2 regions of the Actinoplanes sp. NPDC051405 genome follow, and region 2 is predicted to be linked to the other one. Evidence: riboswitches for the same ligand, from Rfam matches in the RefSeq annotation. Region 2 holds a riboswitch; the other holds the start of a gene.

Region 1 (15,733 bases), on a different contig from region 2:
GTCGATCGAGGGTTCGCTGCCGTACTCGGTCTTCCACGGCGACGAGCAGGTGGCCTTCGCCCGGATCGTCACCGACGGGGCGACCTTCGCGTGGATCTGCGACGTCTTCGTCGCCGCCGGGCACCGCGGCCGGGGGCTCGGCGGGTGGCTGGTCGACAGCATCGTCGAGGACCTCACCGCCCGGGGTGTCCTCCGCCTCATGCTCGCCACCAAGGACGCCCACGAGGTCTACCGGCGGGCCGGCTTCGCCGGGCTGGAGGGCGCCGACCGCTTCATGGAACTCGACCGGCGCCCCACCCGCGCCGCCATCCTCGGGCAGGCCTGAGGCACGGTCAGGGGGCAGCCGCCGCCGGGCCGGGACTCGCCGCCACCGGGTCGTCCGGCGGCCGGGCACCGCGGCGGCGGGACAACACCCCCTGGGAGATCGCCACGCCCGCCAGCACGATCAGCGCGCCCAGCGGCTGGTTCCAGATCAGGTGCTCGCCCAGGATCAGCACGCCGACCACCGTCGCCACCACCGGCATCAGGTAGGTCACCGACGCCGACGTGCTCGCGCCGGCCACCCGGATCACCCGCATGTTGAGCACGAACGCCAGCCCGGTGCCGAGTGCGCCCAGCGCCAGCACGCACAGCACCACCTGCAGGGAGAGCTGCGCCGGGGCGGGCGGTGCGCCGGCCAGCAGCGGCGCCAGCACGGCGAGCTGGCCAGGGCCATCAGCAGCTGCCCGCCGGCGATCGACACCCCGGAGCCGGCCCGGCCGGCGATGAACTTCTTCTGGTACGGGATCGCGACGGCGTAGCACATCGCGGCGCCGAAGCACATGAGCTGCCCGGTGAGCTGCGAGCCGCCGAGGTCGCGCCAGACGCCCAGCACCACCAGCACGCCGAGGAAGCCGGTCGCGATGCCGGCCACCCGGCGGGGAGTCAGGGCCTCGGTGCGGAAGACGAGCACCGCCAGCGGCAACGCGACCAGCGGGGTGGCCGCGTTCCAGATGCCCGCGAGCACCGAGGAGACGCGCTGCTCGCCGTACCCGAAGAGGGTGAAGGGCACCGAGACGCCCAGCGCGGCCACGACCGCGAGATGGCCCCACAGCCGGGCGTCGCGGGGCAGCCGGTCGCGGGTCACCGCGAGCACGATCAGCAGGACCGCCGTGCCCGCGGTGACCCGGGCGAAGGTGAGCCCCAGCGGATGCAGCTCACGGACGCCGACCTTGATGAACAGGAAGCTGGTGCCCCAGATCGCGGCGAGCGCCAGGTAGCTCGGCAGCCAGTCGCGGGGGTGGGCAGTGTCAGGGGCGGTAGGGCTACGCACCCCTGACACTCTGCCGTACGGGTACGACACTTCGCTCAGAAGGCCGCCAGCACCGAACCCTGGTACTTGTCAGCGATGAACTTGCGGACCTCGGGCGAGTGCAGCAGCTTCTCCAGCTTGACCACCCGCGCGTCGCTCTCGTCGCCGGTGCGCACGACGGCCAGGTTCGCGTACGGGTTGTCCTTGCCGTCCTCCAGGGCGAGCGCGTCCTGCGCCGGCTTGAGCCCGGTCTCGATCGCGTAGTTGCCGTTGATCACCGAGAGCGCGGTGTCCTCCAGGCTGCGCGGCAGCTGGGCCGCCTCGAGCGAGGAGAACTCGAGGTTCTTCGGGTTGGTGGCGATGTCCCGCTCGGTCGCCTTGACCCCGACGCCGGGCTTGAGCGTGATCAGGCCGTTCCGGGCGAGCAGGTTGAGCGCCCGGCCCGAGTTCGACGGGTCGTTCGGGATGGCCACGACCCCGCCGGCGGGCACCTCGGCCAGCGACTTGACCTTCTTGGAGTAGACGCCCAGCGGCTCGATGTGCACCGGCTTGAGCGCGGTGAACTTGTAGCCCTTGGCCGCGACCTCCTCCTCGAGGTACGGCACGTGCTGGAAGTAGTTGGCGTCGATCTGCTTCTCCCGCAGCGCGACGTTGGGCTGGATGTAGTCGTTGAACTCGACGATGTCGAGCTTGAGGCCCTCGGCCGCGGCCAGGTTGTCCTTGACGTAGGTGAGGATCTCGGCGTGCGGAACCGGGCTGACCCCGACCTTGAGGGTGTCGTCGCCGGCGGACCCGGCGGCGTCGTCGGACCCGCCGCACGCGGCCAGGCCCAGGACGAGACCGGTCGCGGTGAGCAGGGTGGCGAGCAAGCGGCGGTGCATGAGGTGGTGCCCTTCTATCGGTGGGAGAGGCGCCGGACGACGACGTCGCCCAGCGTTTGGACGGCCTGGACGAGCACGACGAGCACGACCACCGTGGCGATCATCACGTCGGTCTCGAAGCGCTGGTAGCCGTAGCGGACGGCGAGGTCACCCAGGCCGCCGCCGCCGACCACGCCGGCCATGGCGGAGTAGCCGACCAGGGCGACGACGGTGATGGTCAGCCCGGCGACCAGGCCGGGGCGGGCCTCGCGGAGCAGGACCTTGCCGACGATCTGGCGGCGGGACGCACCCATCGCCACGGCGGCGGCCACGACGTCACCGGGCACCTCACGGATCGCGGTCTCCACGATCCGGGCGTAGAACGGGATGGCGCCGATGGTCAGCGGCACGACGGCGGCGGTGGTGCCGATGGTCGTGCCGACCACCGCACGGGTGAACGGGATGACCGCGACCAGCAGGATGATGAACGGCAGCGACCGGCCGATGTTGACGACCAGGCCGAGCAACGCGTTGACCGGCCGGGCGGCGAGCAGCCCGCCGCGGTCGGTCAGCACCAGCAGGATGCCCGCCAGCAGCCCGCCGACGGCGGTGAGCAGGGCGGAGAAGCCGACCATCCAGGCTGTTTCCCGTACGCCGGTCCAGAGCAGCTCGGAAAGCTCCGCGAAGGTCATCGCCCGGCCTCCGTCACCAGGGCACCGCGCTCGCGAAGGTGGCGCAGCGCGGCGGCGTTGTCGTCGGCGCTGCCGGGCAGGGCGAGGCGCAACCGCCCGGCCCGGGTCGCGGCCAGGGTCTCCACGGCGCCGTGCACGATCCGCACGTCGCTGTGGAACCGGCGGGCGAGCTCGGCCACGATCGGCTCGTCGGCCGCCGCGCCGCTGACCGTGACGTCGACGAGCGTCTCCCCCGGCCGCGGCTCGGCCGGCGGCAACGGGAAGAGCCCCTGCGCCAGCTCCGAACCAGGTTGGCGCAGCAGGTCGGCGACCGGACCGGACTCGATGAACCGGCCGTCACGCATCACCGCGGCGGCGTGGCAGATCCGCTTGACCACGTCCATCTCGTGGGTGATCAGCAGGATGGTGAGTCCCAGCCGCTGGTTGAGCTCGTGCAGCAGATCCAGGATGGACCGGGTCGTCTCCGGGTCCAGCGCGGAGGTGGCCTCGTCGGAGAGCAGCACCTGCGGACCGGCCGCGAGCGCCCGGGCGATGCCGACCCGCTGCTTCTGCCCGCCGGACAGCTGCGCCGGGTACGCGTTCGCGCGCTCGCTCAGCCCGACCAGCTCGAGCAGCTCGGCCACCCGCCGCGCCCGCTCGGCCCGCGGCACGCCGGTCACCTCCAGCGGGAAGGCGACGTTGCCGGCCGCCGTACGGGAAGCCAGCAGCGCGAAGTGCTGATGCACCATGCCCACCCGCTGCCGGGCCGCGCGCAGCGGTCCGCGCTTGAGGGCGGTCAGCTCGACGCCGTCCACCACCACGGTCCCCGCGTCCGGGCGTTCCAGCAGGTTGACGCAGCGCAGCAGGGTGCTCTTGCCCGCGCCGCTCTGCCCCAGCACGCCGAAGATCTGGCCCCGGGCGACGCTGAGATCAACGCCGTCGACCGCGACGACGGCAGGGCGCCGGCGGGAGTGGTAGGTCTTGCGCAGACCTTGGATCTGAATCACGGATGCACCGTCGAATCCTATAAAGCCGATGGGTATTGCGAGGCCGAAAGATAGCTCGGACCGCCGCCGCGGGTCGATGCCCGGGCCGGAGTTTGTAACGACCGTCACCGCCTGGCAGGCCTGACCCCGAGGGCTCTGCTACGGTGCTTTCAGGTCATGAGTGCCAGCGCGAAGCCCCGGCTTGCTGGCCGGCAACCCTTGTGTTCGCGATGGGGTGCTCCGGGTGAGGACCGGGCCGGCGTCGACACCGACGCGGGCAAGCGCGGGCCCCGGGCGGGGTCCCCGACCTCCCGGAGGCAGCACCATGTCCCTCGTCCTGCAGCACACCGACCTCGACGTCGTCGGCGCGGACCTGACCGTCGACCTGCCCGATGGCACGACGGTCCCGTTCGCCCACCTGGACTACGCCGCGACCGCCCCCTGCGTGCGCGCCGCCGCGGACGCCGTGCAGAGCCTGCTCCCCTGGTACGGCAGCGTGCACCGCGGCACCGGCATCCGCTCCCAGACCTCGACCCTGGAGTACGAGCGAGCCCGCGACCTCGTCGGCGAGTTCATCGGCACCCGGGCCGGCGACACGGTGATCTTCACCCGCAACACCACCGACGCGCTGAACCTGCTCGCCCGCGCCCTGCCGCCCGAGGCCACCACGATCGTCTTCGACGGTGAGCACCACGCGAACCTGCTGCCGTGGCGCCGCCCGCTGCGACTGCCCACGCCCGCGAGCCCGGACGAAGCCGTCGCGGCCGTCGAGCGAGCCCTGCGTGGCGTGCGCGGGCTGGACGGACCGGGGCTGGACGAGCCCCGGCTGAGCGGGCCCCGGCTGAGCGGGACCGAGCCGGACGGGCCGGGGTTGGGCGGGCCGGTCCTGGTCGCGGTCACCGGCGCGAGCAATGTGACCGGCGAGATCTGGCCGGTGCGGCGGCTGGCCGACGTGGCCCACCGGTACGGCGCCCGGATCGTCGTGGACGCCGCGCAGCTCGCGCCGCACTCCCCCGTCGACCTGGCCGCCCTGGGCGCGGACTATCTCGCCCTGTCCGGGCACAAGCTCTACGCCCCGTTCGGCGCCGGCGTTTTGGCCGGGCGGGCCGACTGGCTCGACGCCGCCGAGCCGTACCTCAGCGGCGGCGGGGCCAGCACCGCGGTCGGCGCCGCCGCCGGGGACGTGACGTGGGCCCGCGGGGCCGCCCGGCACGAGGCGGGCACCCCCAACCTGCTCGGCGCGGTGTCGCTGGCCGCGGTCTGCGCGGCGCTGCTGCGCACCGACCGCGCCGCGCTGCACGAGCGCGAGCAGGAGCTGCTGGGCCGGCTCCAAGAGGGACTGGCCAGGGTCCCGGGGGTACGGCCGGTGAGCGTGTTCGGTGATCGACAGCCCCGGGTCGGCATCGTGTCGCTCGCCCTGCCCCGCCACGACCCCGCGGTGATCGCCGACCGGCTGGCCCGCGAGTACGGCATCGGGGTGCGGGCCGGGCTGTTCTGCGCCCACCCGCTGACGCGCCGGCTGACCGGGGACACGGGCACGGGTGGCTGCGGCAGCGCGACGCCGGGGCTGCTGCGGGCGAGCTTCGGGCTCGGCACGACCGACGACGACGTCGACCGGCTGGTCGCCGCCCTGGCCGACCTGACAGCCCGCCCCAGCTGACCCCGGCCGGCCGGACCGCCCTGCCGCCCGCACCGCTCGACCGCCCACCCGACCGGCCCACCTGCCTGATCGCTCCCTCGCCGGGCCGTCCACCCGCGGCGCTTCCGCCGATCGGGCCACCCTGAGGTTCGCTGGGGTGTCCGGGGGTAACAACGGCTGGTGATACGACACATCGCACGGATGAGCCCCGGCCAGCGCCAGCTGACCCGGGCCGCACCGCGCACCGCCCAGGGATTCGTCAGCCACTGGACCGCGGTGGCCGGCCTGCGGCTGCACGTACGCTCCCGGGCCGCCGCCACCGGCCGGCCGTGGGTGCTGCTGCACGGCCTGGCCGTCTCCCACCGCTACCTGATGCCGACCGCCGCCGCGCTGACCGGCGGCCCGGTGCACGTGCCCGACCTGCCGGGCTTCGGCCTGTCCGGCAAGCCCCGGCAGGTCTTCGACGTCGAGCAGCACACGGCGGTCATCGCCGCCTGGATGGACACCGAGGGCATCACCGGCGCGCGGGTGCTCGCCAACTCGTTCGGCTGCCAGATCGCCGTCGAGCTGGCCGTGCGGCGGCCCGATCTGGTCTCCGCGCTGGTGCTGGTCGGCCCGACGGTGGATCCGGCCGCGCCCACCGCCACCGGCCAGGCGCGCCGCTGGCTGGCCGATCTGTTGTGGGAGGACGCGCGGCAGGCCCGGATCATCGCGGCCGACGTCCGGGACGCACGACCCCGCCGGATCCTGACCACGCTGCGGCTGTCCGTGCGTCATCGCATCGACCACCGGCTGCCGCTGGTCCAGGCCCCGGTGCTGTTCCTGCGCGGCGAGCACGATCCCATCGCGCCGCCGCGCTGGTTGCGGCAGGCCGCCCAGCTGACGCCGTACGCCGCGACCGAGGTCGTCCCGGCCGCCGCGCACAACGCCATCACGACCGCCGGAACCGTCGTGGCGAGGCAGGCGATGGCGTTCGTGGAGCGCAGCGCGGCCCGAAAATAGATCAATAGCGCGTTTCGGATGATCAAAATCGGGCAACGGGGACAAGGCCCCGGACTCCCGGTGCCCGGTCTCGAGACGAGGACAGTAGATGGCAGTGAAGCGCCCCCGCAGGTCAGAGCCCACCGTGCCGAGCCCGGCCGCCATGGAGCCGGCGGCGACCACCCCGCTGACCGGTGCGCTGGCGCCGGAACAGGGGCTGCAGACCGGGGAGTTCCTCACGACGGCGCAGGGTCTGCGGCTCAGCGACACCGATCATTCGCTGAAGGCGGGACCCCGCGGGCCCTCGCTGCTGGAGGACTTCCACCTGCGGGAGAAGATCACCCACTTCGACCACGAGCGGATTCCCGAGCGGGTCGTGCACGCGCGCGGGGCCGCCGCGCACGGCGTCTTCCGGGCGTACGGCAGCGCGGCGTCGGTCACCAAGGCGGGTTTTCTGGCCGAGGCCGGCAAGGAGACGCCGGTCTTCGTCCGGTTCTCGACCGTGCTCGGGTCGCGCGGGTCCGCCGACACCGTGCGCGACACCCGCGGCTTCGCCGTCAAGTTCTACACCGATCAGGGCAACGTCGACCTGGTCGGCAACAACATCCCGGTGTTCTTCATCCAGGACGGCATCAAGTTCCCGGACATCATCCACGCCGCCAAGCCGCACCCGGACCGGGAGATCCCGCAGGCCCAGTCGGCGCACGACACGTTCTGGGACTTCGTCTCGCTGCACACCGAGGCCACCCACCACGTCTTCTGGAACATGTCCGATCGCGGCATCCCGCGCTCGTACCGCACCATGGAGGGCTTCGGGGTGCACACCTTCCGCCTGGTCGACGCGGACGGCGGCACCCACCTGGTGAAGTTCCACTGGAAGCCGGTCGCCGGCGTGCACTCGCTGGTCTGGGAGGAGGCGCAGCTCGCCGCCGGGGTCGACCCGGACTTCCACCGCCGGGACATGGCCGACGCCATCGACGCCGGCGCCTTTCTCTCCTACGAGCTCGGCATCCAGGTGATGCCGGACAGCGCCGAGGAGACGTTCGAGGGGATCGACCTGCTCGACCCGACCAAGATCGTGCCGGAGGAGCTGGCCCCGGTGCAGCCGATCGGGCTGCTCACGCTGAACCGCAACCCGGACAACTACCACGCCGAGGTCGAGCAGGTCGCCTTCCACACCGGCCATCTGGTGCCCGGCATCGAGGTCACCAACGACCCGCTGATGCAGGCGCGGCTGTTCTCGTACCTCGACACCCAGCTCACCCGGCTCGGCGGGCCGAACTTCCCGCAGCTGCCGATCAACCGGCCGCACGCGCCGGTCAACGACAACCTGCGCGACGGGATGCACCAGACCGCCGTGCACCGCGGCATCGCGCCGTACCTGCCCAACAGCCTGGCCGGGGCCGAGGGCCCGGCCCCGGCGACCGAGCCGGAGGGCGGCTTCGTGCACGTGCCGCGGCTGGTCGAGGGTGAGAAGGTACGGGCCAACCCGGTCTCCTTCGACGACCACTTCAGCCAGCCGGCGATGTTCTACGCCAGCCTGAGCGAGGTCGAGCGCATCCACCTCGCCGAGGCCTTCACCTTCGAGCTCGGCAAGTGCTACGAGCAGGCGATCCGCGAGCGCATGCTCGGCGTGCTGGCGAACGTGGACGCCGGTCTGTGCGCCCAGGTCGCCGCTGGGCTGGGACTGCCCGCCCCGGCCGGCACGCCGGTCGCGGAGGTCCGGGTCTCCGCCGCCCTGTCGCAGGTCACCGGGGTGCCGGGCCCGATCGCCGGCCGCGTCGTCGGCGTGGTCGCCGGTCCGAAGGCCGACCTCGCCGGGATCGGCAAGCTGCGGGACGCGCTGACGGCGCAGGGCGCCTTCGTCCGGGTCATCGCGTCGCACGGCGGCGAGCTGATCAAGGGCCTGCGCAAGGAGATCATCGAGCGCACGCTGCTGACCACGCGGTCGATCGAGTACGACGCGATCCTGATCGCGGGTGGCGCCGGCGACCTCGCGGACGTGAAGCTCACCGTGCTGCTGCAGGAGGCTTTCCGCCACGCCAAGGCAATCGGCGCGTGGGGTGACGGCGTGCAGGCGTTGCGCACCGCGGGCATCGACGTGGAGGCGCCGGGCATCCTGCTCGCCGACGGCATGACGGCCGCGTACCGCAAGCAGCTTGTCGTCGCTCTCGGCCTGCACCGCGTCTGGGAGCGTACCCCGCAGGTCATGGCCGCGGCCGCACCGACCGCGTAGCCGGCGGGCTGCCGCTGCGCCGGGCCACCGGCTCAGCGCAGCGGCAGCTCCAGGCTGTTCCCGCGGGTGATCGGCTGGATCCCGGTGAGACCGTGCTCGCCGGCCCGCCGCAGGAACGCGCTCAGCGGCAGCTTCTGCACCACGTAGTCGTCGTTGTGGATCGGGATGGTGAGCAGCGGCCGGATCACCTCGGTCGTCGCCACGCCCTGCTTGTCGTCCATGGTGAGCAGCATGCCCATGATCTTCGTGCCGCCGAGGTGGATGATCATGGCGTCGATCTCCCCGCAGCGCCGCGGCACCTCCTCCAGGAACGGCCGGTACAGCGTGTCGCCGGTGATGTAGAGGCGCAGCCGGCACCGGCCGTCCTCCTCCAGCTCCACCACCGAGCCCATGACGTCCGGCAGCAGGCGGTCCATCAGGCCGGGACCGTGCCGGCCGGGGACCGAGGTCACCCGTAGCCGCTGCCGTCCCCGCGAGAGCTCATGGCTCTCCCACGTCGGCAGGCCCAGGACGTCGGAGAACTTGCGGCGCCGCAGCTTGCGCTGGGCCTGGAGGGTGGTGACGATCGGCGTCGCCTTCGCCACCTCGGCCGTGGCCACCCGGTCCCAGTGATCGCCGTGGAAGTGCGACAGCAGCACGGCGTCGAGCGGCGGCAGCTCCGCGATCGAGCAGGCCGGGTCGAGCAGACGCCGGGTCCACATGCCGTAACCCAGGTGCACCCGGCTGCCCGCCGACACGAAGTTGGGGTCGGTCAGCAGGGTGAAGTCCCCGAGCCGCAACACGGTCGTCGCGTTGCCGATGAAGGTCATGCTCGCGCGCAGGCCGTCCTGATCCATGGGGCGCGCATACCCCGGCGACGGCCGTCCACACCCCGGATCAGGCGGTCAGTGCGGCACCGATCGCGTGGCGCACGACGTCCTCGGCGTCGTGGCAGGCCTGCGGGAGCCGGTCGGCGGGCACCGGGTGGCTCAGCGCGTAGCCCTGGGCGTACTCGCAGGCCATCTCGCGCAGCCGCAGCAGCGTGGACACGTCCTCCACGCCCTCGGCCACCATGGACAGACCGAGGTTGTGCCCGAGGTCGATCGCGCTGCGGACCATGACGGCGTCGGGCGTGCCGGGGGTCAGGTCGCGGACGAACGTACGGTCGATCTTGAGCTCGTCGGCCGGCACCCGGCGCAGCTGGGCCAGCGAGCTGAAGCCGGTGCCGAAATCGTCGACCGACACGGTGATGCCGTGCTCGCGGACCTCGTGCAGCGCGCGGACCGCCCGGTCCGGATCGGCCATGATGCTGGTCTCGGTCAGTTCCAGGCACAGTTGCCGCGGCGGCAGGCCGGCGCCGGCGACCGTGCTCAGCACCCGGGCGACAAAACCGGCGTCGATCAGGCAGCCGGGCGACACGTTCACCGCCACCTGGTACGTGTGCCCCTCGGCCAGCCAGCACGCGGCCTGCCGGACCGCCAGCCCCAGCAGGTGGTCGGTCAGCCGGATCTCCAGGCCCCGGCTCTCCGCAACGGGCAGGAACGTGGCCGGCAGCAGCAGACCCCGCTCGGGGTGCTGCCACCGGACGAGCGCCTCGACCGAGGTCACGACGCCGTCGCTGAGGCGTACCTGGGGCTGGTAGTAGAGCCGCAGCTGACCGTCCGGGTCGCCGCTGTCGAGCAGGGCCCGCAGGTCCGCGAAGAGCTGCATCCGGTCCGGGATCTCAGCGTCCTCGGCGGCGTCATAGACGGCGACCCCGCCGCCGTTTCCCTTGGCCCGGTACATCGCCGCGTCGGCGTGCCGGAACAGCTCGTCGCCGGCGCCGTGCAGCGGGCCGAGCGCGATGCCGAGGCTGCCGCTGATCGCGGCCGGGCCCTCGGCCAGGACGAAGTCGCGGCGCAGCGCGCCGACCAGCCGCTCGGCCAGCTCGGCGGCCTCGGCGGCGCCGGCCACGCGGGGCAGCAGGACGGCGAACTCGTCGCCGCCGAGCCGGGCCACCACGCCGTCGGCACCGACCCCGGCGGCCAGCCGCCGCCCGGATTCGAGCAGCACCAGGTCACCGGCGTGGTGGCCGAGGGTGTCGTTGACGGCCTTGAACCCGTTCAGGTCGATGACCATGAGGGCGACCTGATGATCGGCGGCGGCGGTCACCCCGGCCAGGGCCGTCTGCAGGCGCTGACCGAACAGGGTGCGGTTGGGCAGGCCGGTGAGCGGGTCGTGCAGGGCCAGGTGCCGGCTCGCCGCGGCCTGTTCGACCAGCCGCCGCTGGTAGCTCAGCACCAGCCGCAGGATCATGCCGACCAGGGTCAGCCCCACCGCGAAACCGACCGAGGTGCCGACCAGCAGCCGTACCTGGGTCCGGCGCAAGGCGGACACCTGCGACTGGGCGGCGTCGTGGTACGCCCGCGACACCTCGTCCACGTCGTCCTGCAACGTGTAGAAGGCCGGCGTCACCTCGAGGCGGTCCAGCTGGACGTGCGCGGGGTCGCTGTCGGCGATGAGCGCGATCAGCTGCTCGGCCAGAGCCTGGTACGCCAGTTGTTCGTCCCGCAACCGCAGTGCGTCGACCCGGGCCTGGCCGGTGTCCCCGGCGATGATCTGCGCCAGCGTGTCGTTCGCCGTCAGCGCGACCTGGTCGAAGCGCTGCTGGACGGCCACGGACGGCTCGACCTGGTAGTGCCGCAGGTTCACCTCCTGCATGGCGATCGCGATCCGCGCCTCGAAGAACAGCGAGTCGACGACCAGCGCGTGGCTCTGCTGCTCGGTGGCCCGGGTGGTGTGCACCGTGCCCTGGATGACGTAGCCGGCCAGCGCCAGCAGCACCCCAGCCAGGGCAGCCGTCATCGCGACACTGCGTCCCCGGATGCGGCTGATCACGGCGCTCTATTCGGCAGCCGGCGGCGGGGGTGAAGGCGAATGGGCTCAGGTGACCGGGCCGGGGACCGATGAGACCCATGAGTCGAAGGACGGGGTGTGGTCCCATGCGCAGCCGCAGAGTGCTGTCCAGCGTCGCCGTGGCTGTCGTACTGGCCGGACTGGCCGGCTGCGGCGGGCCCGCGGCCGAGACCGCGGGTGCGCCCGCGCCGTCGTCGGGAACGATCCGGCTGGGCACCCTGGTGCCGCTCACCGGGCGCAGCAGCCCGTCCGGCGAAGCCATGGTGAACGGGGCCCGGCTGGCCATCAGTGAGGCCAACGCGGCCGGTGGGATCCTGGGCCGGCAGGTCGAGCTGGCCGTCGAGGACGATGCCTGCGATCCCGGCACCGCCGTGACCGCCGCCCGGACGCTGGTCGGCAAGGACATCGTCGCCTCGGTCGGCGGCTACTGCAGCAGCGCGACCGTGCCCACCCTGAAGATCTTCCGGTCGGCCGGCGTGCCGATGGTCGTGGCCCAGTCCAACTCCACCGACCTGCTCGCGCCGAAGTACGACAACGTCTTCCTGATCTGCGGCACCGTCACCGCCGAGGCCGACTTCGCGGTCAGCTGGATGAAGCGCCTCGGCGGGCGCCGGGTCGCGGTCGTGCACGACGGCACCAGCTTCCCGGTCACCCTGGCGGAGTCCACGGCCACGGCGGCGAAACGCACCGGCGACCTGATCGTGACCGGCCAGTTCGAGCTGAGCCAGGGCGCGCCGAGCTACTCCCGGATCGCCGGCTCGGTGCGGGCCGGTAAGGCCGACATCGTCTACTACACCGGCTACTACGCCGAGGCCAGCCAGCTCATCAAGGACCTGCGCGGCAACGGTTTCACCGGCAAGATCGTCGTCGGCGACGGCGCGACCGACGGCCCGCTGCTCGAAAACCTCACCCCCGCGCAGTCCCGCGACGTGTACGGCACCGCACTGATCTTCCCGGAGTTCCTGCCGGAGCTGGCCGAATGGTCGAAGCGCTACCAGGCGGCCTTCGGCACCCCGCCGGGACCGTCGACGGTCGAGGCGTACGACGCGGTGAACGTCGCCCTCGACGCCGTGAAGCGGGCGGGCAGCACCGACCGCGAGGCGGTCCGCAAGGCGATCGCGGCCACCGACCTGGCGGCGATGAGCGGCCCGCTGAGTTTCAACCCGGACGGCACCCGCACCACACCGAAGTTCCTGCTGCTGCGGGCCGAGAACGGCAAGTTCGGCCTGGAGCCGACCACCGGCTGACCGGCGGGGCGGACGACGTCATGGACGGCGGTAGATGCTGATCGAGTGGCCCACCGAGTCGATCGGTGCGCCGCTGCCGGCGATCAGCGCCCGGGTGCGGCCGGTGGCGCCCGCGATCGTGGAATCGGAGACCACCAGCAGGCCGCGCACCTCGGCCGGGGGCACCCCGCGCGGGTCCTTCGCGTCGATGCCGTACGCGGCCGGCACCCCCGCGCCCTTGTACAGCAGCCAGACCGGCTCGCCGGGATAGCGCTCGCGCAGCCGGTCGGCGACCCGGCCCAGGTCCTGCCCCCAGTCGACGTTCGAGTCGTGCAGCCGCAGGTGGGTCTTCGCCGGCCCGCCGAAGGCCTCGTTCGAGTACGGCAGGTAGTACGGGAACGTGCGGACAGAGCTGACCGCGACGAACGCCATCAGCGCCGCGGCCGTGACCTGGGTCCAGCGCGGGCGCAGGGTCACCACGGCCGCCGCGGCCACGGCCAGGAATACCGGCAGGAAGATCGCGTACCGGCTGCCGTAGTTGCGGGCGCCCGTCATGGCCACGAGGAACAAGATCGCCGGCGTCACGAGCACGTACAGGGCCGCCACCCGCAGCCGGGCCACGGTCAGCATGGTGACCGCGCCGGCCAGCCACAGCACCAGCAGGCCCAGCGGCGTCTTCACCAGCATCGCCGCGGGCAGGTAGTACCAGCGCGAACCCCGGTACGCCTCGCCGAACAGGAAGCCGTTGAACGTCTGCTTCTCGAAGCCGAACTGGATCCGCATGCCGTCGCGGTACGGCTCCGGCAGCGGCACCAGGCTCACCAGCGTCCGCTTCAGCCCCTGGAGCTCGGGCAGGCCGATCGGGGTCAGGAAATGCAGCGTCGGATCGACGACGAGGTAGCTGACCCACACCACGGCGAGCGCGATCAGGCCGACCCCGGCCGCGGCCAGCACCCCGCGCAGCCGCCTGACCGCCAGGAACGCCAGGAGCATGACCACCGGCACCGCGGGCAGCGCGCTCATCCGGGTCGCCAGGGCAGCCCCGAGCGCCAGCCCGGCCAGCGGCAGGTACAGCTGCGGGCGGTTCCGGGCCCGCCAGAGCAGCCACGCGGCGGTCAGCAGGAAACCGGCCGCCGGCACGTCGAGGGTGGCCAGCGACCCGTGCGCGATCAGGTCGGGCGAGAAGGCGTACAGGGCCAGGGCGAGCAGCCCGCCCACCGGTCCCACCAGGTCACGCGCGAACGCGAACACCACCAGCCCGAACAGCAGCGTCAGGATGATCATCGGGAGCCGGGCGGCGAACATCAGCTCGTACGGGTCGTTGCCGGCCTCGTAGAGCACGTACCGGCCCAGCTCGGACTGGTTTCCCCGGTAGCGCGGATCGACCTGCGGATCGGCGAACACGAGCCCGGCCGCCATGATCAGCTTGCCGAGCGGCGGATGCTCGGGGTTGTAGCGCAGGCTGTGCTGCTGGACGTACGTGATGGCCGCGCCGACGTAGACCGGCTCGTCGATGGTCGGCGTCTGCTGCACCGAGGTGACCACCATGGCGGCCGCCATCTGACCCAGCATGACCACGATGAGCAAAGCGACCAGCCACCGTCGGTGATGCCGGGGAGCGGCAACGGCAGCGGGCTGCGACTCATCGACGTCCACGCTCATCCGCAGAACCTATCCGGGCCCGCGGGCCGGACCTCGCCGGGGCAGCGGCCGGTGCCGTGGCGCACTAGGGCCCCGGCATGTCCACCGTGGCACCCCGGACCCCGCCCGCGGCGGTAAGCGAGCGGTCCCCGCGACCCGGATGATCCGGCCGCTGGTGCTGGCCACGACGTACCGGCGAGGCGCGTTCCTGCCGCTCGGCGGCGTCCTGCCGGATCCGCCCGCGACGCCGGCGCTCGAGGCACGGGTGCGCGCGGCGCTGTGGTTCACGGTGCATCTCGGCGTGGGCGCGATCGTCGGGCTGGCGCTGTTCGTCGCCGTGCCGGTCGCCGCGGAGCTGATCATGACGCATACCGGCCGGCCGGCCTCGGGCTGCTGGGCGTGGCCCTGCTGCTCGCCACCGGCTACGCGACAGCCGGGCTGGGCGCCCTGGCCGCCGTGATGGCGCCGGTGCTGCTGGGCCCGTCGGCCGACGAACGGGTCGCGGCGGTACGGGCCGAGGCGCGCAAGCTCGCCGAGCGCAACCGGCTGGCCCGCGACCTGCACGACTCGGTCGGCCACGCACTGACAGTGAGCGTGCTGCAGGCGGCCGCCGCCGGCGAGCTGCTGGAACGCGACCCGACCTTCGCGCGGCGCCGGGCGCTGACCGCGATCGAGGAGACGGGCCGCGCCGCCATGGAGGATCTGGACCAGGTCCTGGGCCTGCTCCGCGACGAGCGGTACCGGCCTGTCCGCTCCCCCGCCGCCCTCACCCCGCCACGACAGGGTCAGGCGTCGGTGACCCGGCAGCCGGACCTCCGTGATCTCCCCCGGCTGGCTGCGGGCGCCGGAGCGCAGCTCGCGACCACCGGCGCGTGCGGATGCCGGCGATCGACGGCCTGCAGGCCACCCGGCACGCGCTCGCCACCGCCGCCCGCCCGCCGCGCATCCTGATCATCACGACGTTCGAGCAGGACGAGTACGTGTACGCCTCCCTGCGCGCCGGGGCGAGCGGCTTCCTGCTCAAGCGGGCCCGTCCGGCCGAGGTGCCGGCGGCGATCCGCGTGGTGGCGGCCGGCGAGTCGCTGCTGTTCCCGGCCATGTCGGCAACGTGCTGGCCAAGCTCGGCGCCCGCGACCGTACCCAGGCGGTGATCGCCGCGTACGCGTCGGGTTTTGTGAGTCCCTCCTGAGAGGGAGCCGGTTCCCTCCCGGGCGGGAGCCGGGCCGGGCCGCGACGGACCAGGCTGATCCATGTCGGAAGTACCCGAGACATGGAGGAAGCATGATGAGCGCGCAGTTCTCGCCCTGACCGCCGCGGCCGCCGTCCTG
Region 2 (15,733 bases):
CGGCGCGGTGCCGGTGAGCTCCAGGAAGACGCTCTCCAGGTCGACCGCGACCGGGGCCAGCTCGCTGACGTAGACGCCGCGGGCGGCCAGCGTCCGGGTGATGGCCCCGGGCTGCGCGATGCCGCTGACCATCAGGTGGTCCGGCTCGACGACGACCTGGGCGCCGATCTCACGCAGCGCCCCGGCCGCGCCGGTCAGGTCGGCGATCGACTCGACGCGGACCCGTACCGAGGAGGTGGCGTGCTGGGCCAGCACGTCGGCGACGCCACCGGCCGCCACCCGGCGCCCGGCCGAGATGATCGTGACGGAGTCGCAGATGAGCTGGATCTCGCCGAGGATGTGGCTGGACAGCACCACGGTCATCCCCGACTCGGCCAGGTTGCGCATCAGCGTGCGCATCTCCCGGATGCCGCCCGGGTCCAGGCCGTTGGCCGGCTCGTCCAGGATCAGCAGTTGCGGGTTCTTGAGCAGGGCGGACGCGACCGCGAGGCGCTGTTTCATGCCCAGCGAGTAGGTCTTGACCCGGTCGGTGGCCCGGTCGCGCAGCCCGACCAGCTCCAGCACCTCGTGGACCCGCATCCGCTCGACGCCGCCGGCGTCGGCGAGCAGGGACAGGGTGTCGCGGGCGGAGAAGTTGCCGAAGAACTGCGGGCTCTCCACGATGGCGCCGACCAGGCCGGCGACCTCGGGCAGGGCCTGTGGCACCTCCCGGCCGAGCAGGGCCATCCGGCCGCCGTTGGGCCGGATCAGGCCGAGCAGCGTACGCAGCGTGGTGGTCTTGCCGGAGCCGTTGGGCCCCAGGAAGCCGTGCACCTGACCGGCCTCGACGACCATGTCGAAGCCGTCCAGCGCCCTGCGCACCCCCTTGCGGCTGCGATAGGTCTTGCGCAGGCCCTGTATCTCGAGGACAGCATTCACGCCGTCACCCTATTCACTCTCCGCCACCGTTCCCTGAGAAACGGGCCGTGACCCCGCCCGGGGGCCCAGGGGCGGGGTCACGGCCGATCCGGAGAGAGCTCAGGCGCGGCCGCTGCCGGCCGTCACCGAGGCGATCTGGGTGCCGGAGAGCGTGCCGCCCAGATAGAGGCCGCCGCCCGCGTCGGTGCCGGAGACCGAGCCGCCCGTGTAGATCCGGTACGACGTGCCGCGGGTCAGCGAGCTCAGGTCGAAGAGCACCCCCTTGAGCACCCGGGTGCTGCGGAACGAGGCCAGTTGGGTGCCGGACGCGGTGGCCAGGTGCACGATCGTGCCCGCCGGCTGGTTGGCGCTGAACGAGTACGCCACCCACGCCTGACCACCGGACGGCAGTGCGCTGGTCGACGCGGTCAGGCCGGTGGCCAGGATGGAGCCGCCGGTCATGGTCAGCGCGCCGTTGGAGTCCAGGCCACCCTCGCCGCCGCCGCGGGTGGGCGAGCCGTTGGCGATCACCGTGCCGCCGGAGATGGCCAGGATGCCGTTGGAGTCGAGACCGTCCGTGCCGCCGCTGACCGTCACCGTGCCGCCGGTGACCTTGATGAAGGCGTTGGGCGCGACCTGCATCTCGTTCACGCCCTCCTCGGCGGCGTTCACCGCGTCGTCGGTCGCGGTCACGGTCACGGTGCCGCCGGCGAGCGTGGTCTGCATGGCCTCCAGACCCTCGTACGACCTGGTCACGGTCACGCTGCCGGCGGAGACGGTCAGGGCGGTGTCGGCGTGCACCGCGTCGTCGCCGCTGGCCACGGTCAGCGTGCCGCCGTCGACGGTGATCAGGTTGTTGGAGTTGATCCCGTCGTCGGACGCGTTCAGGTTGAGCTGGCCGTCGCTGACGACCACGCTGACGTCGGCCTTGACGGCCTTGGTCGAGGCCGTGCCCGGGGCCGTGGTGCTGCCGCCGCCGGTCGTCGCGGTCAGGCTGCCGCCCGCGACGATGACGTCGGTGGTCGCGCTGACGCCGTCACCGGCGGGTGCGGTGAGGGTACGGGCGCCGCCGGCCAGGTGGACGTACCCCTCGGTGGCGTCGGTCGTCTCGTCGGACTTGATCGCGTCGCCACTCGCCGTGACCCCCAGGGTGCCGCCGGTGTGCACGACGTAGTCCTGACCCCGGACGCCGTCGTCCTTGGCCGTGACGGTGATCGCGCCCGAGTCGATGACCAGGCCGTCGTCGCTGGCGATGCCGTCGGCGGCGTTACCGGTGACGATCAGCGCCCCGGCGCCGGTGATGGTCAGATCGGCCGCGCTGGACAGGGCGGCGCTCGGATTCACCGCGGTCGTGTACGTCGCCGGGTCGGTGAGCCGGTTGGTGGTCCCGTCGGCCAGCACCACCATGACCTCGTCGGCGGCGACCACCGACAGCGGCGCGGTGCCCGAGTTGGCCACGGTGACGCCGTTGAGGATCAGCCGCACCAGGCCGGCGCCGGTGCTGTTGACCACGATCTGCCCGTTCGTGAGCGAACCGGTGAAGCGGTAGGTGCCGGCGGCGGTGACCGTGACAGTGCTGCCGCTGATCGAGACGCCGCTGCTGGTGGACGTGGCGCCGGAGCCGGTCAGGGCCACCGCGGCGACGGCCGACTCGCTCCAGACGTGGTCGGCCGGGTCGTCGTGGTCGGGGGCGTTGGCGGCCAGCGCCTGCGCCGCGGCAGGGCCCGCGGCGAGCACGACCGGGTCGGCGGCCCGGGCGGCGGTGCCCGGTACGAGGGCCAGGGCGCCGGCGAGCGCGGCGGTCAGGACGGGGGAACGGTGCATGTCTCGGTCCTTCGGTCGGCGGCCGGCGCGGGGCCGGCCGGGGCAGCGGGGTGGAAGTGCCGGCGCAGCAGCCGGCGCCACGGGGCGGAGGGCAGCTCGGGGCGCAGAGCGGCCAGGCCGGTGGCGTACTTGGAGATGGACGCCGGGCGGTGACCCCGGGCCCACAGCAGGCGGTCGACCTCGGAGGCCGCCGCCCGGGTCTTGGTCTCGACCACGGCGATGCCCGGCAGGCTCAGGTCCGGCGCGCTGCGGCCCGGCTTGGTCCAGGACAGGTCGATGTCGATGGTCACCCGGCTCTGCGAGGCCGGGAGATACAGAGTGCTGCGCAGATAGTGGGTGGCCAGCGCCGGTGCGAAGACCAGGCCGCTGACGTCCAGGTCCTCCAGCACGGCGTCGACGAACCAGCGGCCGGGTCCGAGGTCATCGTGGTGCTGCCGCTCGTACGCCAGGCGGGTCTTGACCGTGCCGCCGCGTACCCCCTCGGTCTTGACCTCCAGCAGGCACGTGCCGGAGTCGAGGTAGGTCCGCGTGCGGAGCTTGAACCGGCGGCGCCGGCGCAGCGCGGTGAGCCGGAAGCAGACCAGGTCCGCGGTGTCGAAATAGACCGAGGCGTAGCGGAACAGCCGGATGCCGTCGATGTCCAGGATCCGGGTGTCGCGGCCCAGCGCGGGCAGCAGCGTGGCCAGCTCGCCCAGTGGCAGGACGTACTTGCGGTCCCGCCTGACCTGCAGCTCGGCCTGCGCGGTGAGCTCGGCCAGCCCGATCGGGCCGAGGCCGGCCAGGCCCTCCAGCCGCGGCGGCGCGGCCGGTGCGGCGGTCACGGGCGGGCTCCGGCCGCCGCGGCCACGCGGGTGCCGGCCACCGAGCGGGCCCGCCGCGAGTACCGGACCTCGACCACCGTGGTCTCGTTGACCAGGTCGACCCGCTCGACGGAGACCGCGTGCACCCGGGCGCCGAGCACCTGTTCCAGCTGGGCCACCAGGGCCACCTCGTCGGTGACCGCCGAGTCGAGGACCAGCACCTGCCGCCGGTAGCTGCGGAACAGCCGGGGATGGTCGCCCAGGAACATCACCACGAGGATGAGCGCCATGAGGGCCGGCGCCAGCCACACCGCACCGCCGCCCAGCGGGCCGATGATGCCCAGCGCCAGCGCGGAGAAGTAGTAGGCCACCTCGTGCTGGTCCAGCTCGGTGGAGCGCAGCCGGATGATCGAGAGCACGCCGAAGAGCCCGAGACCCAGACCGGCCCCGACGGTGCCCGAGCTGAGCGAGCCGGCCACGGCCAGCACGCCGACGTTGACGCCGAGGTACGCGACGACGAGGTCACGGCGGCGGTGCCGGGGGAAGTAGAGCCCGAAGACGAGCACGGACACCGCGACGAGATCGATCCCGTACAGCACAGAGGTCCTCCATCCGGCCAACAAATCCATAACTTTCAATGAACAGTAGGGCCGGAGTGCGCGTTCCAACCTCAGAGATTGCTGTGAATCAATCGACCAACATCGATCAATGGGCGGCGTACCCGGGAGCTGAAGCTCACACCTCGGGATGCTTGGCAGCGCTTTGGCCGCCCACGCCGTAAGGTGTGGGACACAACTGAATACCTCATCCAGAGGGGCTGAGGGAACGGCCCGATGACGCCCCGGCAACCACCACACATGTCTCGATGGCGAGGCCCAGCGTGTGGCAGGTGCTAATTCCGTCCCCACGCGCGTCCACCGACGCCGGGGGAAAGATGAGAAGGAGCCTCATTGTGACGTCCACCGTCGACGCCCCCCGCCAGTCCACCAGCCCCGCCCGTGCCCTCGTGTGCCGTGGTTGCGGCGCCGAGTTCCCGCTGGCCGCGCAGCACGCCTGTTACGAGTGTTTCGGCCCCCTCGAGGTCGCGTACGACGCCGCCGCACTGGCCGCGGTCACCCGCGAGCAGATCGAAGCCGGCCCGCACAACATCTGGCGCTACGCCGCCCTGCTGCCCACCGGCCAGGACCCGGCCACCCGCGTCACCCTCGACCCCGGCCTGACCCCGCTGGTCAGCGCCGACGCGCTGGCCGCCGAGGTCGGCCTGCGGGCCCCGCTGTGGGTCAAGGACGACTCGGCCAACCCGACCCACTCCTTCAAGGACCGGGTCGTCTCGGTGGCCCTCACCGCCGCCCGCGAGCTGGGCTTCACCCGCTTCGCCTGCGCCTCCACCGGCAACCTGGCCAACTCCGTGGCCGCGCACGCCGCCCGGGCCGGGGTGCCCTCGATCGTGTTCATCCCGGGCGACCTGGAGCAGGGCAAGGTCATCACCACCGCGGTGTACGGCGGCGACCTGGTCGCCATCGACGGCTCCTACGACGACGTCAACCGGCTCTGCGGCGAGCTGGTCGAGACCGACGAGTTCGAGGACACCGCCTTCGTCAACGTGAACGTGCGCCCGTTCTACGCCGAGGGTTCGAAGACTCTGGGTTACGAAGTGGCCGAGCAGCTCGGCTGGCGGATCCCGGCCCAGGTGGTCGTGCCGATGGCCAGCGGCGAGCTGCTCACCAAGATCGACAAGGCGTTCACCGAGCTGGTCGAGATCGGCCTGGTCGAGGCCCCCGAGGGCGGCTGGACCGTCTTCGGCGCCCAGTCGGCCGGCTGCAACCCGATCGCCACCGCGCTGCACAACGGCACCGACCAGATCATCCCGGTCAAGCCGACCGGCATCGCCAAGTCGCTGAACATCGGTGACCCGGCCGCCGGCGCGTACGCCATCGAGGCCGTGACCCGCACCGGAGGCTGGATGGACTACGCCGACGACGACGAGATCCGCGACGCCATCCAGCTGCTCGCCCGCACCACCGGCGTGTTCGCCGAGACCGCCGGCGGCGTGACCGTGGCCGTGCTCAAGAAGCTGGTGGCCAGCGGCAAGCTCGACCCGGACAAGGAGACAGTGGTCTACAACACCGGCGAGGGCCTCAAGACCCTGGACGCCGTCGCGGGCCAGGTCGGACCCACCCACCGGATCAAGCCGTCGCTCCGCGGTGCCCGGGATGCCGGCCTGCTCGGGTGACACAGAGTAGTCAGCAGTCTGCCTAACGTCGAGAATTCCTACCCGCGAGGACTTGCGCGGGGATCGCCGGCTCGGCAGGATGCTCTACGCGGGAGGACGCGACGCCGTACGTGGCCCCACTTTCGAGCTTGGCGACAATCTCCTAGGGGCCCAACGACCCAGTGCCGGAGGCGCTGTGCGCGCGTCCTCCCGACCAAATCTCAGTCGCGGTCAGAGGGCCGGCGGCGCAGGCTGTCGGGATGCTGCGGATAGTTCCCCTCACCGACGAGCGGGCGGCCTACGTGATCGACCGGGCCGCCGCCGAAGCGGACGCCCCCGACATCCCGTTCAGCTCCTTCGAGACCTACCTCACCCGGCTGCGGCACCCGTGGCCGGGCAACGAGGCGGAGCAGTACCTCGCCGTTTACGACGGGACCCCGGCCGGCCACCTCGAGCTGTACCTGCCGCAGCTCGACAACCTGGCCAACGTCCTCGTCGAGCTCTTCGTCCACCCGGACCACCGCCGCCGGGGCACCGGCCGGGCCCTGCTCTCCTTCGCCACGCGGCGCACGACGGAGCTCGGCCGACGGCACCTGATCAGCGAGGCCGTGGACGCCGACGCCTTCGCGCGAGCCGCGGGCGCGATCCCGGCTCTGGTGGAGATCCGCAGCCGGCTGGACCTCACGGGCCCGTTGCCCGACGACAGCCCCGCGGCGGCCGGCTACCGGCTCGTCCGATGGACGGACGAGGCGCCCGAGGAACTGCTGGACGACATCGGCTACCTGGACAGCCGGCTCAACGAGGACGCGCCCACCGGTGAACTGGCCGTGGAGTCCGAGAAGGTGGACGCCGCCCGGGTCCGTGCGGCCGAGGAGACGCTGCGCATCCGGAGGCGTACGACATTCCACACCGGCGCCGTGCACGAGGAGAGCGGGCGGCTCGTCGCCTGGACGATGATCGCGAGCGAGAACGACACCGACTGGCACGCCTGGCAGAACATCACCATCGTCGACCCGGACCACCGCGGGCACGGCCTCGGGCTGACGATCAAGAACCACAACCTGCGGTACGCGCGGACGGCCCGCCCCGGCCTGCGGGCGATCGACACCTCCAACGCCGAGGAGAACGAGCACATGCTCCGGATCAACCGGGCGATGGGCTTCCGGCCGGTGGATCGCTGGACCCAGTGGCAGCTGACCGTCTGAACCGGCGCAACCCCGGCCGCAGCGGGGCCACCCGGTAACCGCCGTGCTCCAGGCCCGCGTGCCGCTCGAAGGCGTTACGCGTGCCATAGGTGCCGGTCATCGCCCACGAGTAGCCGCAGGACAGCCAGTACGCCGGCCAGAACAGCGGGCCCAGCACCGCGTACTGCCCGGCGTGCCGGCTCTCGTGGGCCAGCAGAGCGGCGCGGCTCTCGTCCAGCAGCCACTCGGCCGTACGCCGGGTGATGATCACCGAGCCGATGGTGAAGCAGGTCGCCGGGGGCGCCTTGCGGCAGTAGCCCTCCGCGATCAGGATGCCGCCGGGGCCGCGGCGCACCTTGGTGCCCGTCAGCGCGGCGATGCCCAGGCCGACCAGCGTGGTGCCGTTCACAGCCGTCAGCACAGTGCGGGCCAGAGGCCACCGCGCGCCCATCAGGCCCGCCGGCGCATCTGCAACTCCAGCAGACCGGGGACGACCGGGTGCGGCACCCGTACGCCGGTGTCCTCGAAGCCCAGGCGCTCGTACGCCCGTACCGCCCGGTCGTTGCCGACCACGACCTCGAGCATCAGCTCACCGCGGCCCATCGCCACCGACCACTCGGCCACCGCCTCGACCAGCTCGCGCAGCACGCCCCGGCCGCGCTGGGCCGGTGTGATGTAGACCGCGAAGACGACCGTCGCGCGCGGATCCTCCGGCAGCACCGTGCCGCCCGCGTGGCCGATCAGCCGGCCCCCGGGGTCGGCCACGAACTGGGCCAGCTGGCCGCCGGTCGACGCCTGGGCGATCCGGCGCCGGTAGTCGGCGTGCGGCCGGGCCGCGGCCTGGGCCAGGGTCTCCAGGAAGGCGAGCGGGCTGTCGGCCAGCATCTCCAGCCGCAGCGCACGCATCCGGCCCGCGTCCGCGGGAGTGACCCGGTGCACGGTCATGGTGGACGCGACAGTGCTGGTCATGATGCTCTGCCTACCTCGTCGCCCAGGTGGGGGCAAGTCGGACGCCGATATGCGACCGCCGCGGGCACCCGTGCGGGCGGTCCGTTCTGCTTGCACTCGCCCCAGCAGAGTGCTAAACAAGTGATTGGCACTCGCGCCATGTGAGTGCCAGCAGGTCGGGACGGTGGGGTCACGGCTACGGCACCGCCATCGGTGCCGGGGCACGGGACCGGTCGTCGCGGGCTATCCGGCTCGGCCTGAGGACGTCACATCGCCAGGTGGTGACGTCCGCATGGTTCTCAACGTGCGGAAAGCGGGCCGGACCGGCCCGGCGCCGCGAATGTCCAGGAGGACAAAGCCGTATGGCCAAGATCATCGCATTTGACGAGGAAGCTCGTCGCGGCCTCGAGAGTGGTATGAACCAGCTCGCCGACGCCGTCAAGGTGACGCTCGGCCCCAAGGGCCGCAACGTCGTGCTCGAGAAGAAGTGGGGCGCTCCCACCATCACCAACGATGGTGTGTCGATCGCCAAGGAGATCGAGCTCGAGGGCACCTTCGAGAAGATCGGCGCCGAGCTGGTCAAGGAGGTCGCCAAGAAGACCGACGACGTGGCCGGCGACGGCACGACGACGGCGACCGTGCTGGCCCAGGCGCTGGTCCGTGAGGGCCTTCGCAACGTGGCCGCCGGCGCGAACCCGATGGCGCTCAAGCGGGGCATCGAGGCCGCTGTCGCCTCTGTCTCCGACGAGCTGAGCAAGCTCGCCAAGGACGTGGAGACCAAGGAGCAGATCGCCTCCACCGCCTCCATCTCCGCCGGTGACTCCACGGTCGGCGAGATCATCGCCGAGGCCATGGACAAGGTCGGCAAGGAAGGCGTCATCACCGTCGAGGAGAGCAACACCTTCGGGCTCGAGCTGGAGCTCACCGAGGGCATGCGCTTCGACAAGGGCTACATCTCGGCGTACTTCATGACCGACGCCGAGCGCATGGAGGCCGTCTTCGACGACCCCTACATCCTCATCGCGAACAGCAAGATCTCCGCGGTCAAGGACCTGCTCCCCGTCCTCGAGAAGGTCATGCAGGGCGGCAAGCCGCTGATCATCATCGCCGAGGACGTCGAGGGCGAGGCCCTGGCCACCCTGGTCGTCAACAAGGTCCGTGGCACCTTCAAGTCCGTCGCCGTCAAGGCCCCGGGCTTCGGTGACCGCCGCAAGGCCATGCTGGACGACATCGCCATCCTCACCGGTGGCACGGTCATCAGCGAGGAAGTCGGCCTCAAGCTCGACGCCGCCGACCTGAGCCTGCTGGGCCAGGCCCGCAAGGTGGTCATCACCAAGGACGAGACGACCATCGTCGACGGTGCCGGCAACGCCGAGCAGATCCAGGGCCGGGTCAACCAGATCCGCGCCGAGATCGAGAAGTCGGACTCCGACTACGACCGCGAGAAGCTGCAGGAGCGCCTGGCCAAGCTGGCCGGCGGCGTTGCGGTCATCAAGGTCGGCGCGGCCACCGAGGTCGAGCTCAAGGAGCGCAAGCACCGCATCGAGGACGCCGTTCGCAACGCGAAGGCCGCCGTCGAAGAGGGCATCGTCGCCGGTGGTGGCGTCGCCCTGGTGCAGGCCGGCAAGACTGCGTTCGACAAGCTCGACCTGGTGGGCGACGAGGCCACCGGTGCGAACATCGTCAAGGTCGCGCTCGACGCCCCGCTGCGCCAGATCGCCGTCAACGCCGGCCTCGAGGGCGGCGTCGTGGCGGAGAAGGTGCGCAACCTGGAGCTGGGTCACGGCCTGAACGCCGCGACCGGCGAGTACGTCGACCTGCTGGCCGCGGGCATCATCGACCCGGCCAAGGTCACCCGCTCGGCGCTGCAGAACGCCGCGTCGATCGCTGCGCTGTTCCTCACGACTGAGGCGGTTGTGGCTGACAAGCCGGAGAAGAACCCGGCTCCGGCCGGTGCTCCGGGTGGCGGGGACATGGACTTCTAAGTCCTCTTTTGCAGGGGCGGGTCGCTTTCGGGCGGCCCGCCTTTTGCTGTTCGCATGGTGGGGCTCGGAGGCGGAGGATGACCCACGCAGCCCGTCAAGCTTGATATCTGCGTGGGTCATCCCCCGCCCCCAAGCCCGCTGTGGTCCGGCTCGCCGCTATGCGCGATCTTTGCGGCGCCGGGATGCTGGGCCTGCCCGGCCGGCTTACCGGGCCTCGGGTGATGTGCTCGGCTTGCCCTCGCTCGGTGAGGCTCTTCGCCCGGCTGCTGTGGTCCGTAGCTGAGGCCTTCGCCCTCGTGTGGTCTGCTTCGCGTGGCTTTCAACTTCGCCAGCCCCCTGCTTCGCGGGCCTTCCCTGGTAAGACCTCCGGTGTCGCGCGGCTGCTGGTTTGCACGACGGTCCGCCTTTGCACCCGTCCGCTTCGCGGGCCTCCCGCGTCGCGCGGCCTTTCACCTCATGCGGATGCCGGTCTACGCGACGGTTCACCTCGTCGGCCTTCCGCTGCGGGCTCTTCCGCATGCGGGCCTTCCGTCTCGCTGGACGTCTCGCCTCGCGTGGCTGCTTGTTCGCACCACAGCTCGCCTTGTGGGGCGTCCCGCCTTGTGCGGCGTCCCGCCTTGCGTGGCCTTCCAGCCTCTAGTGGCTTCCCGCCTTGCGCGTCTGCTTGTCTCTGCGACGGTTCGCCTCGGGCGGCTTTCCGCTTTGCGGGACCTTCCGCTTCGCGGGACCGTCCGCTTTGCGGGACCGTCCGCTTTGCGGGACCGTCCGCTTTGCGGGACCTTCCGCTTTGCGGGACCTTCCGCTTTGCGGGACCTTCCGCTTTGCGGCTTTCCGTCTCGGCGGACCTTCCGCCTCGTGCGGCTGCTTATCTGCACGACGGGCCGCCTTCTGCGGCCTTTGCCCTGCGTGGCCTGCCACCTTGCGTGGCCTGCCCCCTGCGTGGGCCTGCCCCCTGCGTGGGCCTGCCCCCTGCGTGGGCCTGCCCCCTGCGCGGGCCTGCCCCCTGCGCGGGCCTGCCCCCCTGCGCGGGCCTGCCCCCTGCGTGGACTGCCCCCTGCGCGGCCTGCCGCCTTGCGCGGCTGCTTGTCTATGCGGCGGTGCGGCTTGCGCTTTGCGGGGCTCTTCCGCTTGCGGCTTTCCGTCTCGCGGGACCTCTCGCCTCGCGTAGCTGCTTGTCTGCACGACAGGCCGCCTTGCGCGGCCTCTGCCTTGCGCGGCCTCTGCCTTGCGCGGCCTCTGCCTTGCGCGGCCTCTGCCTTGCGCAGCCTCCCCGGCTTGGGCGGCCTCCCCGGCTTGGGCGGCCTCCCCGGCTTGGGCGGCCTCCCCGGCTTGGGCGGCCTCTCCGGCTTGGGTGGCCTCTCCGGCTTGGGTGGCCTCTCCGGCTTGGGTGGCCTCCCCGCCTTGGGCGGCCTCCCCGCCTTGGGCGGCCTCCCCGCCTTGGGCGGCCTCCCCGCCTTGGGCGGCCTCCCCGCCTTGGGCGGCCTCCCCGCCTTGCGCGGCCTCCCCGGCCTGTGCGGCCTCCCGCCTTGCTCGGCCGGTTGTCTACGCGACAGTTCACCGCGCGCGGATTTCCGTTTTGCGGCCACTCCGCTGCGCCGCCCCGTCTCGCCAGATCACCCGCCCCGCGCGCCGCCATTCCGCTCAAGAGCCGCTTCGTTTGCGGGCGTGCACTTGCGGGGTTGGCCTGTGTGGGGGTGGCTGGGCTGGGCGGATGCGTCAGAGCTGTTTGCGGTAGAGGAGGAAGACGCGTTCTACTCGGGCGGCTACTGCTTTCGCGTAGAACGGGAGGGGACCGACCCAGCCGATTTGGGCTTGGTTGTGGCCGGCGGCCCGTTGGTCGGCGAGGCAGCGGCGGAGCAGCAGGGCGCCGATTCCGGATCCGCGGGCGGCCGGCGCCGTGCCCATCGGGCCGAACCAGGATGGGCGGGACGAGCCGTAGGCGGCGAAGCCCAGGATCGCGCCGTCCTTGGCCAGGGCCAGGTGGCAGCCGGCCTGGTCCCGCCCGACCGAGTGGGTGATCTCGCCGGCCCAGCCCTCGCCGAAGTTCGCCAGGGTGAAGCGGACCAGGGCCGGGACGTCCTCGGCACCCGCCCGGCGGATGGTGATGCCTTCACCGGCCAGTCGGGCCTCGTCCTCGGTCGTTGCGCCCGGGGCGGCTCCGGAGGCCTCTGTCATCAGGTCCACGGTCATGTTCCAGGCGGGCTGGTCCTGTTCGAAGCCGAAGGCCATCGCCGCGCAGATCGCCGGGGTGTAGCGCACGTCGATGCCGGGCCAGGCGTAGTACGGGGCGTTTCCCGCGATGACGACGTCGCCGGCGCCGAGGCCGGCCAGTGCGCCCTCGATCCGGGACACCAGTGCCCGGGCCACGCCGCGGCGGCGTTCCTCCGGGTCCACGGCGATCAGGTCGACGTGGCCGATCGAGCGGTCCCGGTGCGACACCGAGCCCAGCACCACCCCGATCACCCGGCCGCCGGTCACCGATACCGGCTCTCCGGACAGGGCCGCACCGGCCGCGGCGCTCGCGCCGGCTGAGCGCAGGGCGATGAAGCCGGTGATCCTGCGGGGAGTGGCCGACCAGCCGTCAGTGCCGGTGGTCTCGCGCAGGCGCAGCACGATCTCCGCGGCCTCGGCGGCGTCCTCGGGCAGGTCCAGGGCGCTCCGGCAGAGCGCCACCACGGCGGGTACGTCGTCGTCGGTCAGTTCGGAGATCCAGAACTCGCTGTCCACAACCGCCGAACCTACCCAACGACCGCCTCCCGCTCCGGCGTGGTCGGCTCGATCAGGTCCCGGCGCCCGCGTACGGGGGAGAACAGCAGCGCGAGCGGCGCAGCCACGGCGGCCACCGCGACGATCAGCAAGGTGGTCCGGGCGCCGAGCGGCCCGGCCAGCGCACCCGCCACCAGCCCGCCGACCGGGATGGCGCCCCAGGAGACGAACCGGACCGTCGCCATCACCCGGGACAGCAGCTCCGGCGGGCTGGCGATCTGCCGGTACGTGCGGGTCGTCACGCTGAAGACACACCCGGTGGCGGCGAAGACGAGCACGCCCGCGGTGAAGCCCAGGTACGCCACCCAGCCGGTGCCGGCGGGGATGACGAAGGCGGCAGCGGCCTCCACGAAGCCCAGAATGATCAGTCCCCGGGCGGTGCCGAGAGCGTTGGTGGCCCGGGTCGTCAGCGCTGCGCCGATCAGGGTGCCCACGCCGTCGACGGCGAGCAGCAGGCCGACGACCGCGACCGGGGCGTGCAGCTCGCGAACCAGGTACAGCGGGAAGAGCGCGAGGTAGGCGCCGTTGACGAAGTTCGACGCGGTGGCCGACCACATGGCCGGGCCCATCATCGGGTGCCTCGTCACGTACGCCCAGCCCTCGCGGATCATCGCGCCCATGGGGGTGGGCCGGTCCGGGCGGTGCCCCCGCCGGGCCGGCAGGGTGCGCAGCAGCGCCGCCGACACGAGATAGCTGATCGCGTCGATCAGCAGCGTCGGCACCGCGCCGAGGAACTGCACCGCGAGCCCGCCGAGCGACGGTCCGGCGAGCTGGGTGGTGGCGTGGGTGCCGGAGGTGAGGCTGTTGCGCGACTGCAACTGGTCGCGGCTGACGATCTCGGGCAGGAACGTGGTGTTGGCGACGAAGAAGACGACGTGGGCGAAGCTGAGGACCAGCGCGACGACGACCAGCTGAGCGACGGTGAGCACGCCCAGCCACCAGGCCACCGGGATGGAGGCCACGGCGAGCGCGCGGATCAGATCGGCCCCGACCTGGGTGCCGCGCAGCGGGAGGCGCTGCACGATGACCCCGGCGGGCAGCCCGATCACCAGCCAGGCGACATAACCGGCCGCGGCGATCAGGCCCATCTCGAACGGGGTCGCGTCGAGGACCGCGAGCGCGGTCAGCGGCAGGGCCACCCCGCCGACGGCCGAGCCCAGATCACTGCTGGTGCCGGCCGTCCACCAGCGCCAGAACACGCTCACGGTCCTCGCCCCCGTTCGAGTAAGTTCCATTCTGGAACGGACTATAGTGGAGGGCGTGCGCAGGGTCGAACTCGTTGATGCCGACTGCGGCATCGAGCAGGCCCTCGGCGTGCTCACGGACTGGTGGACGTTTCTGGTGGTCCGTGACATCGCGGGCGGCGTGACCAGATTCGAGGCGTTGCAGCGCTCGCTGGGAGTGAGCCGGCGGGCCCTGACCGAACGCCTCGCCGCGCTGGTGGAGCATGGAGTGCTGCGCCGGGAGCCGTATTCCGAGCACCCACCGCGCCACGATTACGTGCTCACGCCCAAGGGCGAGGGCCTGCTGCCGGTGCTGATCGCCCTTCAGGAGTGGGGTGATCGGTACGTGCTCGGCGACGGCTCGCTCACCGCGACGGCGGCGCCGACCTCGGCGGAGGCCCACCGCGTGCACGGCCTGATCGGCCGGCGGATCCCGGCACTGCGCCTGGAGACCTGGACGGTCCTCTACTTCTTCCCCGGCGCCTTCGCGCCGGACACCCCGGGCTATCCGCCGGGCTGGGGCGAGATTCCGGGCGCGGCGGGCTGCACCCTCGAGTCCATGACGTACGCGGCCAGAGCGGCCGACTTCACGGCGGCGGGGGCCGAGATCCGTGGCATCAGCACCCAGCGCCGGGACCAGCTGGAAGCCTTCGCCACCCACGCCAAGCTGCCGTTCCCGCTGCTGTCGGACCAGGACGTCAAGCTGGCCGCGAGCTTGCGCCTGCCTACGTTCCGGGCGGCTGGTGAGGACCGCTTCAAGCGCCTGACTCTGCTGGCCGACCCGACGGCGACGATCCGCACGGTCCAGTTCCCGATCACCGACCCGGCCGCCTCGGTCACCGAGATGCTGAGCGAGGTCCGGGCCCGCATTTGATCTTGCCAATCTCTTTTCACCCGCCGGGGGGACACCCGGCAGCGCTACCGTGGGGTTGTGCGCTCTCCTTCCGTCTCCCGCTATGCCGCCGGCCGGCTGTCGCCCATCCGCCGCACCGCCGACCTGCGGCGGTTGCGGGACGAGCAGTTCGATGTGCTGGTCATCGGCGGTGGGGTCACCGGCGCCGGCGCGGCCCTGGACGCTGCCTCGCGCGGCCTGAATGTCGCCCTCGTCGAGGCCCGTGACCTGGCCGCCGGCACCTCCAGCCGGTCCAGCAAGCTCATTCACGGCGGCCTGCGCTACCTCGAGCAGCTCGAGCTGCACCTGGTGCACGAGGCGCTCACCGAGCGGGGGCTGCTGACCAGCCGGCTCGCCCCGCACCTGGTGCGGCCCGTGCCGATCCTGGTGCCGCTGCCGGCCGCCTCGCCGCCGGCCCGGGTCTGGCAGCGGGCCTACTACGGCCTCGGGGTCGCGGCCTACGACGTCTTCGCGGGGATCTTCGGCAGCGGGCGCGGCATGCCCCTGCACCGGCACCTGACCCGCGACGGCGCCCGGCATCTCTTCCCGAGCCTGCGTGCCGACAAGATCACCGGGGCGATCCGGTACTACGACGGCCAGGTCGACGACGCCCGCCTGGTGGTCAACCTGGCCCGCACCGCCGCCAGCCTCGGCGCCGCCGTGGTCACCAGCGCCCGGGTCACCGGCTTCCTGCGCGAGGCGCGCGAGGTGGTCGGGGTCAAGGTGCGGGATCTGGAGTCGCCCGACTCGCCGGAGTTCGAGGTGCGGGCCCGCACCGTTGTCGCCGCCACCGGGGTGTGGAGCGACGACATGTCCCGGATGCTGCGCGATGTCGGCCTCCGGCCCGGTCTGCGGGTGCGCGCTTCCAAGGGCGTGCACCTGGTCGTGCCGCGGTCGGCCATCACCGGCGAGGCCGGGCTGATCCTGCGCACGCCGACCTCGGTGCTCTTCGTCATCCCGTGGGGCGGGCACTGGATCATCGGGACCACCGACACCGACTGG

The links. Region 2 has a riboswitch for S-adenosylmethionine ahead of thrC (threonine synthase). Riboswitches for the same ligand answer to the same signal wherever they lie in the genome.
Region 1: another riboswitch for S-adenosylmethionine. It lies ahead of ACZ6S4_RS07560 (aminotransferase class V-fold PLP-dependent enzyme); the one in region 2 lies ahead of thrC (threonine synthase).

The regions. Positions count from the first base shown of each region.
Region 1 covers NZ_JBVJIR010000002.1:666,324-682,056, forward strand. Annotated here, with positions in the region: gene ACZ6S4_RS07535 (GNAT family N-acetyltransferase) at 1-325, shown strand, start outside; partial or broken gene ACZ6S4_RS07540 (DMT family transporter) at 333-1,312, opposite strand; gene ACZ6S4_RS07545 (MetQ/NlpA family ABC transporter substrate-binding protein) at 1,348-2,172, opposite strand; gene ACZ6S4_RS07550 (methionine ABC transporter permease) at 2,187-2,843, opposite strand; gene ACZ6S4_RS07555 (methionine ABC transporter ATP-binding protein) at 2,840-3,829, opposite strand; SAM riboswitch class IV at 3,982-4,098, shown strand; gene ACZ6S4_RS07560 (aminotransferase class V-fold PLP-dependent enzyme) at 4,134-5,468, shown strand; gene ACZ6S4_RS07565 (alpha/beta fold hydrolase) at 5,649-6,449, shown strand; gene ACZ6S4_RS07570 (catalase) at 6,538-8,664, shown strand; gene ACZ6S4_RS07575 (MBL fold metallo-hydrolase) at 8,697-9,500, opposite strand; gene ACZ6S4_RS07580 (putative bifunctional diguanylate cyclase/phosphodiesterase) at 9,541-11,487, opposite strand; gene ACZ6S4_RS07585 (branched-chain amino acid ABC transporter substrate-binding protein) at 11,625-12,785, shown strand; gene ACZ6S4_RS07590 (glycosyltransferase family 39 protein) at 12,804-14,426, opposite strand; gene ACZ6S4_RS07595 (hypothetical protein) at 14,566-14,865, shown strand; gene ACZ6S4_RS07600 (histidine kinase) at 14,865-15,356, shown strand; partial or broken gene ACZ6S4_RS07605 (response regulator) at 15,278-15,594, shown strand.
Region 2 covers NZ_JBVJIR010000011.1:196,303-212,035, reverse strand. Annotated here, with positions in the region: gene ACZ6S4_RS24340 (ATP-binding cassette domain-containing protein) at 1-918, opposite strand, end outside; gene ACZ6S4_RS24335 (carbohydrate-binding domain-containing protein) at 1,018-2,721, opposite strand; gene ACZ6S4_RS24330 (polyphosphate polymerase domain-containing protein) at 2,700-3,542, opposite strand; gene ACZ6S4_RS24325 (DUF4956 domain-containing protein) at 3,539-4,120, opposite strand; SAM riboswitch class I at 4,323-4,462, shown strand; gene thrC (threonine synthase) at 4,474-5,754, shown strand; gene ACZ6S4_RS24315 (GNAT family N-acetyltransferase) at 5,994-6,938, shown strand; gene ACZ6S4_RS24310 (hypothetical protein) at 6,877-7,326, opposite strand; gene ACZ6S4_RS24305 (GNAT family N-acetyltransferase) at 7,368-7,886, opposite strand; gene groL (chaperonin GroEL) at 8,228-9,850, shown strand; gene ACZ6S4_RS24295 (GNAT family N-acetyltransferase) at 11,567-12,577, opposite strand; gene ACZ6S4_RS24290 (MFS transporter) at 12,589-13,851, opposite strand; gene ACZ6S4_RS24285 (winged helix-turn-helix transcriptional regulator) at 13,877-14,713, shown strand; gene ACZ6S4_RS24280 (glycerol-3-phosphate dehydrogenase/oxidase) at 14,771-15,733, shown strand, end outside.